DNA from 2 places in the Paenibacillus konkukensis genome. Region 1 is predicted to be linked to the other one. Evidence: riboswitches for the same ligand, from Rfam matches in the RefSeq annotation. Region 1 holds a riboswitch; the other holds the start of a gene.
The links. A riboswitch is a leader RNA that binds a small molecule or an ion and turns the genes downstream of it on or off. The one in region 1 is predicted to bind cyclic di-GMP.

Region 2: another riboswitch for cyclic di-GMP. It lies ahead of SK3146_RS23350 (LuxR C-terminal-related transcriptional regulator); the one in region 1 lies ahead of SK3146_RS28730 (response regulator).

What each region holds. Positions count from the first base shown of each region.
Region 1 is NZ_CP027059.1:6,616,093-6,620,490, forward strand. Features, by position in the region: gene SK3146_RS28720 (NAD(P)-dependent oxidoreductase) at 1-19, shown strand, start outside; gene SK3146_RS28725 (metallophosphoesterase) at 45-1,190, shown strand; cyclic di-GMP riboswitch class I at 1,484-1,569, shown strand; gene SK3146_RS28730 (response regulator) at 1,658-2,353, shown strand; gene SK3146_RS28735 (hypothetical protein) at 2,596-3,108, shown strand; gene tnpC (IS66 family transposase) at 3,520-4,398, opposite strand, start outside.
Region 2 is NZ_CP027059.1:5,328,351-5,332,748, reverse strand. Features, by position in the region: gene SK3146_RS23360 (RNA polymerase sigma factor) at 1-475, opposite strand, end outside; gene SK3146_RS23355 (hypothetical protein) at 1,125-1,586, opposite strand; gene SK3146_RS23350 (LuxR C-terminal-related transcriptional regulator) at 1,948-2,634, opposite strand; cyclic di-GMP riboswitch class I at 2,696-2,782, opposite strand; gene SK3146_RS23345 (PadR family transcriptional regulator) at 2,877-3,452, opposite strand; gene SK3146_RS23340 (MDR family MFS transporter) at 3,626-4,398, opposite strand, start outside.

The DNA of each region.
Region 1 (4,398 bases):
TGCCGTTATAACAGACTGAGGCTTGCAAGGAGATGGGGGAGAACATGAGTAAAATTGCTATCATATTTGGTGTTACAGCCATCTTATCTTTTTACGGGGGTTCTAATTTCTATATAGGGAGGAAGTTATTCCATTGGCTCAAATGGCTTTTTCCACAAATCAATGGAACGATTTATACAGTGATCTATGTTTTATTCGCTTTGTCGATGGTCATAGCTATTTTACCGCTCCCCTCTGCAATTAAAGGAATAATGAGTTGGTTTGGGTCCTATTGGATGGGCATTTTTATCTATTTACTCATCTTCTTTTTAGTCGCGGATTTGGTTATCTTACTCGGGAGCGTAGTAAAGTTTATGCCTAGACCTATCCCGCAAAGTGTTCACTTTTATACAAGCCTAGCGGCTATATTGTTAACTGTCGGTTTTGTTAGTTATGGCATCTATAACGCAACTCAAGTCAAAAACGTTTCCTACGATATTCAAACGAAAGAAGCGGTTTTGTCGCCAAACATGAAAATAGTCCTCATAAGTGATTTGCATTTAGGGGCCGTAAATTCCGAAAAACGCCTTGAAAGCATTGTGAAAAATATAAATAGCCTTGAACCTGATCTTATTTGTATAGCTGGGGATATTTTTAATGACGATTATGACGCTATACAAAATCCCGAACAAGCAATTGATTTGTTTAAAAGTATGAAGGCGACCTACGGCGTATATGGAACTCTTGGGAACCATGATGGTGGAAAAACATTTGACAAGATGATTGAATTTCTTAAGCGAAGCAACATAGAACTCCTTAATGATGAGTATGTAATTGTCGATGGGCGGCTAGTTTTGTTCGGCCGAGTAGACCCTTCGCCGATTGGCGGTTTTGGCGAATTGACAAGAAAAGATGTGACAGAACTAATATCATCACTGGATACGAATCTACCGCTTGTCGTAATGGATCATACACCCTCCAAGCTTGAACAATATAACGAAAAGGTTGATTTAGTGCTTTCTGGTCATACGCACAGAGGACAAATATTTCCAGGTAACTTAATAACAAATGCTGTCTTTGAAGTAGACTATGGACATTATCAAAAGAGTGCTGACAGTCCACACATTATTGTGTCATCGGGTGTAGGGACTTGGGGAATGCCAATGCGAGTCGGTTCAAATAATGAAATTGTAGCTATTAATTTACATTAGAAATGATGTTATGTAGTTGACCCAATCCCAGTTGAGGTGATTTTCGAACCATAGCGGGAACACTTCCATTCCATTGTCGCAGTATAGGTGTTCCCGTTAAAAATATTTGATTTTGGTCAAACAGGTTTCTTGAATCTCCAGAAGACTGGTCAAAAAAGCTTCGATGCTGCCGGGTAAATGCGAGAGCATTATCCTTCTCACACGTGGAAATTTGATTGAGAGGTCGAGAGAAAATTGAGCGCTATTGTCTGTAGTTAGCCATTGGAAGGCAAGGGCAGGATGAATTAATATAAACAGGAAAATGGCAAACCAGCTCGAAAGACTGGGACGCAAAGCCACGGGTCTTCTGCATATGTGCAATGATCGCCGGGCTGCCCTCTTAAAGTCAAAATTAGGCGAGACACGACCATTGAGGGGACGTGTTTTTTTGTCATTTTCCGTAATAAGTTTAGGGGTGATGATGACAAATGGGAAATTCAAAAGCCTATCCAATTGAGATTGAGAATTTGATGCGGCAGAGAGCCAATAGTATAGAGGTACTATTAGTAGATAGCGACCCATCTTGGCAACAGCGTATCGTTACATTAATTGATGCTGAACAGGATATGAAAGTATCGTGGACTGTTTCGACAGAGGAAATGGCGATTCGAGCGGGATTACAATTAGATGTAGATGTCATGATTCTGGATGTTTCGCTATCCGAGGGACTGGAAGTGGTGGTGGAAATTCTACGTAAAAAAACATTACCTATTATTGTTCTTACATCGCTAAATGATAGAGAAGTAATTATTGACGCCATTTTATCGGGAGCAACAAATTACATTACAAAAGAAAATTACATTGATATTCTGAAAGCTATCAGAGAAGCGTATTATGACAAACCTTCCCTACATGCGGATGCTGTAAAAGTCCTGCGAAACGAAATAGAGCTTATAAAGCGAAAAGAACTACATTGTATGCTCACACCCGCGGAAAGAGATATTCTTAAACTAATCGGTTGGGGCTACAGTCAACCAATCATTAGAGATTTGCTTGGTATTACATCAAATACAATGAAATCTCATGTGCGTAATATCAATCGTAAATTTAACGCGCGTACAATTCGAGAAGCAGCTCGCAAGGCAGAACGTAGGGGACTTTATGATCGCCAATATGCTACTTAAAATGATGTGGCAAGATTCGAGAAACTTCGACAAAAGCAAGAAATCGGTGTCATAAAAAGATCACCCTACTCAACTATATGTTTTATAGGTAAAATGAAGGGTATAGACAGGAAGAAAAGGGAGGAATCTACTGAAATCAAAGGGGATGGAGGGTAAAAAGAATCAATTTTCATAGTCGAAAAGTAGTAACTGTTGATTATTAACGAGACCACTCCTAAATAAAAGGTTAAGGAGACGATATTATGGCTCGAAAAGAAACGGAGAGTGAACTGTGTTCGACTGTTGTTGGGACTAATGTGCGATTCAAGCAGGTTACCCCTTTAGTTGAGGTAGAAACATGGCTTATGTCTTATAACGAGTGGAAGGCACGATTAGAATATTTACAAGTTGAACTTTCCCATATCCCGGAGTTAACGAGAACATTGCATTTAATAGCGACCCGTAACTATACCCAAAAACAAGAGACTGTATTGCGAACTGTTATGCGACGAATGGAAATTACGGAATATGAGATTCCGCTATTATTATCCAAAATCGGTCTGATCGACTACGCTTTCACGGCTCTGACCCCGGAAGAAAGTTTATTCGTTCGGCTGCGGTATTTGGAAAAGCTGACATCTACAGAAGTCGGGAATCGACTTGTTCTTTCACGTCGTACGTTTTTCTATCATCGAAAGCGAATATTAAATAAAATATATCTAAAAATAAAGGATCGGACGTTTTTGTTGGAGCTTGACTCATTAGAAGAAGCTTGAGACTAATGTTTAGAAGATGCTTGCACTTCTTTTTTTTGGTTCGGAGTAGAAACCTTGAGGTTCTTATAGCCCGCTTTCTTTGCACTTCCGATGACATTATTATATCAGACATAATAAACTCTGAAAATAGAGAATTTGTTGTATGTTAAATAATATTACTACATCATATAAACTTGAAACATGTGATGGTTGATTGAAATTACATTGCACTGTATTTGCTCTTATTTTGCACATAGTATGCATCCTACCTGCACTTATTTCATGATACGATTGTAATGTAGAAATAGTGAAGGACAGCCTCAATCAGTGGCTGTCTTTTTTTGTGCTTATCTTTTGTTTAACGTCCACTTTATATGTAAGCGTCAAATAGCCCCCACCTTGAGATCAGTGGGAGCTGGCGTAGGCTAAGTATTAAGACTGATGCATTCGGCACGTGTTCGGCAACGATTGCGACCAAGGCATATACGGCTCCAGCGTTTGCGGATCTAGCGGTCCGGCCAGTTGCGGTAGTTGCTCGAAGAGATACTTCAAGTAGTCGTAGGGACGAAGTCCGTTTTCCTTGGCTGATTCGATGACGCTGTAGATGGCCGCACTCGCCTTCGCGCCGCGTGGCGTGTTGGCAAACAGCCAGTTCTTGCGTCCGATTACAAATGGCTTGATCGAACGCTCGCTTCGATTGTTGTCAAGCTCCAATCGTCCATCTGCAAGGAAAGCCGTCAACTTCTCCCACTGGTTCAGGCTGTAGGTGATCGCCTGCCCAAGCAAGCTCTTAGGCAATGTTCGGGAACGTTGCTGTTTCAGCCATGCGAAATACGCCTCCACGATGGGACGGCTTCGTTCCTGACGAGCGGCATGGCGCTTGTCAGGCGCAACTTCTTTTAGCTCGCGCTCAATGGCAAAGAGCTGATTGCAGTAAGCCAGCCCTTGTCCTGATGCCGTCTCGGCCCCCCGCGCTTCCGGCGGTGCGGCCTTGAGCGCCTCATCGTACTTGCGGCGCGCATGCGCCCAACAACCGACCAGCGTGACGCCCGCGACCTTGTGATAACCCGGATAGCCGTCTACATGCAGGTAGCCTTTGAATCCAGACAGGAAATTACGGGGATGCTCCCCGCCTCGGGTGCGCTGGTACTCATAGAGTACGGCCGGAGCGACTCCGCTCCCGGTCCGGTACAGCCACAAATAGGAAGTGGACTCTGCCGACTTGCCTTCTTCGCGTAAAACTTGCAACGTCGTCTCATCCGCATGCAGCACTTCTTGCTTGAGCAGATGGACTTTCATCGCGGCGAAGAT
Region 2 (4,398 bases), 1.3 Mb from region 1:
CATCAACTTGTTCAGCTTGGGCAATCGCTACTTTGCTCATGCCTAAAAAGAAGTGAGCATAAATTCGTCTAAACGATTTTTCCGGCAATCGACACATAGCCGCATAAAGCTGCTCATTGGAAAGCTTACGCTCGTAATATTCCTCCGGGGAAATTGAAAGGAAAAGAACGTCTTGTTCTATACCGTCGTTCCGATCAAGCGAGTAATAAGCGCGATGACGATAGGTGCGCAATTTGTATGCGCTTTCATTTAAGTCACAACGGCGGATTTCTTGTGCCACTTCATCATCTAAGTCGATCCATACATCCGTTTTGATAAAGGGATACATGTCCCGCAAATTAATCCTTTTCATATTCGTCCCTCCATTTTGGTTTGTAGGCAAACCAAAATGGAGGGGGAGAGCGACAGCCAACGCTCCCTTTGACTCGTCTGCGAAAAATATCCAAAAAGCAAAAAAGACTTTGCCGCAGAGCATTCCAACGCTCCATTACGGCATAGCCTGAACATAATCGCGTCAATAACCGGAGACCAACCATATAACAAGACCGCTGTTTGACATTACGGCAACAGGGGGCACATAAAAATCATCTCCATCCTCACATGGCAGCACCGTGAGAAAAGCAACAACATCTGTTTATGTTGGTGTTGTCTTATGAAATAAAAAAACGCCTTGAACTTTTCCCTGTTAAGGAAAAGAACCGGCGCTTGATGCTTGATTATGAGTGAATGAATAGGGAGGACTTGCAGGTGATTTTGGTTCGCTTTTGCCCGAAACAAAAAACAGGCTCTCCGAAAATCGGATGGCCCGTCGTCTCAGAAATTGGATACTACTAAAAGCCTCCTTTCAACTTTATGATATTGAACGAAAACGTACTGTTCCCGACTTGTCCACAATATCAATTTATCACGAAAGAAATGCAAACGGGGTGCAGAATTGGGGAATACAGGGTTCATTCACAGAACCTGTTCGGTGCATGTTCGGTGCAATGAAAGTGCATCAGCGTAATTTCTCAGGGGATCAGCAATTTACGGAGGCCCGAATAGTAGAGGTTAGGTTTATAACGTGCATTTATTCGCTCACCAAAAAAAGATGCACAGTAGCATCTTTTTCGGTAACCGATCTTTTACTTTTCGTCAAACGGATCATACTCCAATAATGCTGTTCGACTTTTTATTTTGCGATATATTTTTTGCAATATTCGTTTCCGATGATAGAAAAAAGCGCGGCGCGATAGTCCCAAACGATCCATAACGATTGCAAACGCCAATTGATCTTGATAGCGCAATTGAATGAATCGTCTTTCCTCTGGAGTAAGCGCCGAGAAAGCATATTCGATCAGTCCGATTCTGGACTTAAGAAATGGTATTTCATATTCAGTGATTTCCAAACGGTGTATGACTGTGCGAAGCAGCGTGTCATTGCGTTGGCCGCAACCGTAAATCGCTACTTCATGCAACGCTTTAGTCAATCCAGGAATGTGCGTAAGCTCTGTTTGTGCGTATTCCAGCCGTGCTTTCCAGTCCGTATAAGCGATCAACCAATTCTCGACTTTTTCATAAGGGGTTATCTGCTCAACTAACAGCATCAGTGACCCCTCCGTTTCCTATTCGGCTATACTGACATATTTCACGCTCCATTTCTTTTCGATACATGCCGATCATCCTTTCATCCATCATTTTGGGGACAACCCAAACCATGAATGAGAAAAAAGAACCACATTGAGTTTGTCCCGTTCTTCACATGACAGACACCTATCCTACACATCATCCTTAATTACTATTTCCGTAAATCCCTCCCTTTCATAGTGGGCCATTTCGTTCAATTCCTATCCCACCTTATGCCTAATTTTATCAATTTTCGATGTCATCCGGCAGGATGATTTTTTAGTCACCCTGAAGACCCAGAACCTTGTCGAAGTAAATCGAAATTCGTCACTAGGCATCGTGCTATTGTTTCTCTAGTCCAAACCGCCTCGCCTTTATTGCTGCTTCTTTGATTGATTTTGTACCGAGCTTTCTACTAATATGACGAACGTGTGTCTTCATAGTATTGGGCGAGATCCCCATCAACTGAATGGTCTTGGACTGGGAATATCCCAAAGCGATTAATTGCAATACTTCTTTTTCAGTCGTGGTTAGCTTACAACAAAATTCCTGACGCTTCAACCGGGTGACTTCTTCGCGAAGCACCTTCGAAGCTCTCGGGTGCAAAGATGGATTACGATGATATGCTTCGCGAATCGCTATGATGATGTCTCGCATATAGGCTTTGCAAATAAAATTAACCGCTCCGACTGCCATTGCCTCTACGACTACCTCTGGGTCATTACTTGAGGCCACGACAATAATGGGAATATCTTTTTTTGCAAGAATTTCTTTGGATGCATCTAGTCCATCGTATCCGGGTGACCGCAGTGTTGTATTTACTACAACAACATCCACATCCAACTGTAAACCAGCTCGTACCGCCTCTTCTTTTGTGACGGAAATGTTAATGAGATGAATATCCGTCGCTGTTTTGAGAAATTCTGTAAAGCGGCGCCCCCATTCCTGGTCGCTATCCACTAGTACAACTCTTATATTCCCTTTACCAGCCATCATAGGCAATTTCGAATGATATTTTGCTTCGGACATCTTATTCCCCTCCAATTCTGCAAATAACAAAAACACGACCCCATAGGCCGTGTTTGGCAAATTGGGTAGCCCGGCGGTCATCACTTGAATAGTGAGAAGATCCGTGGCTTTGCGTCACTGCCTTTCGACAGTTTTGCCGTTTTCCATATTTAGTTGCCGCAGTTCAGATTTAGATGGGTGAGACAAGCCATAATGAGGGGCTAACCTTGCATCCGCTGTGCTTAGCTTTAACATTTCCAGGTTTACTCCCGTTCAAGTCCTTCCCCATTCGTTCGATGACTATTGATTAACTGTAAAACCCACTCTTCGTCAACACGGAGCCTTTCTAACCGATGCCGGAAAAAGATCAGAATATACTGCTGCTCCCCGTCTGGTATCCGCTCATCCTTGTCCACATACTCAATCCGTTCTTCCTCATGGCGGATTTCATACCGCAGGTAATCCTTGTACTGGTGCAAAATTAAAAACCGCAGCTCTCTACTGATCAGATCAAAATTTTTCAATTTAATATAAAAATGCAGCTCGTAATCCGGCGTGTATGGAATCGGCTCTTCCATCAACCGGGAAAAGCGCATTTTGCCTTCTTCGGTAATGCTATACATTATTTTCTTTTTTCCTCTTCCTTGTCGAGCGCCCTCCGGTTGTTCATCGGGGACCTGCTCGATCAGCCCGTCTGCTAGCAGGCCGTGAATGAGCGGATAAAGCACCCCCCAGCTAATTTTTCGCGTAGGTCCAATAGCCCCGTTCAAGATCTGATGCAACAAATAGCCATGCATCGGGTTAATCATCAATTCGCCGAGTACGAATAATTCGTTCAAGCAAACAGCCTCCCCTATAAGTTTAACTTCTTTAATTATATCGAAAAGATATAATAAGTAAACAATAGTATAGCTTATGCTTGCCCGAAAAAAGAAAAAGCCGCGGTCGTCGCGACTTTTTCCAGGCCGAATCCGTTTGTGGCCAATTCCGGTTTCTTTCTTTCGTGCCCCCGTCAAGCCGACTGCTGGTGCGCCATCAGCTCGCGGTGCTTCGGCAGGAACTGCACGGCGAGCAGGTTCGCAATCGCAATGGCGCACATGAGCAGAAAAACGGCATGCATTCCGGCAGCCAGCTCCGATTTGGAGTCGAGCGTTGTCACATGCTGGTTGTAAATCGTGCCGAATACCGCGATGCCGATCGTTTGGCCCATTGCTCGCAATAGCATGCTGGAAGCGTTGGCGACTCCACGATTTTCCCAGCCGACTGCGGATTGCACGACAACGGTTGAGGGCGTCGCGACAAAGCCCATCCCGAGCCCGATCACGACGAGGATACCAATCCAGTAAACGTAAGGAGAGTTCATCTGAAGCGCGGCAAGCCAAATGAAGCCGGCCACCACCAGACTAGAACCGAACACAATCGACGCCTTCACCCCCATCCGGTACATGAGCCTGCCGGCTATGTTGGAAGCGAGCGGCCATGCCAGTGACATCGGCATGACGATCAGGCCCGAGCTTGTCGCGGAATGGCCAAGCACGGACTGAATCCAGATTGGCGAGTAAATCGTCAAGCCCGTCGTGATGCTGAACGTCAGAAATCCGCTGACATTTGTCACGTTCAATACGCGGATGCGGAAAATCGACAACGGCATCATCGGCTCCTCCGCCCGTTTTTCGATCCAGAGGAACAACAGCAAAAATACGGCCGCTACCGCAAACAGCCCTATAATCAACGGGGAATCCCACGGATGGTCGGACCCGCCACTCAGAAGCGCATACAGGAGTG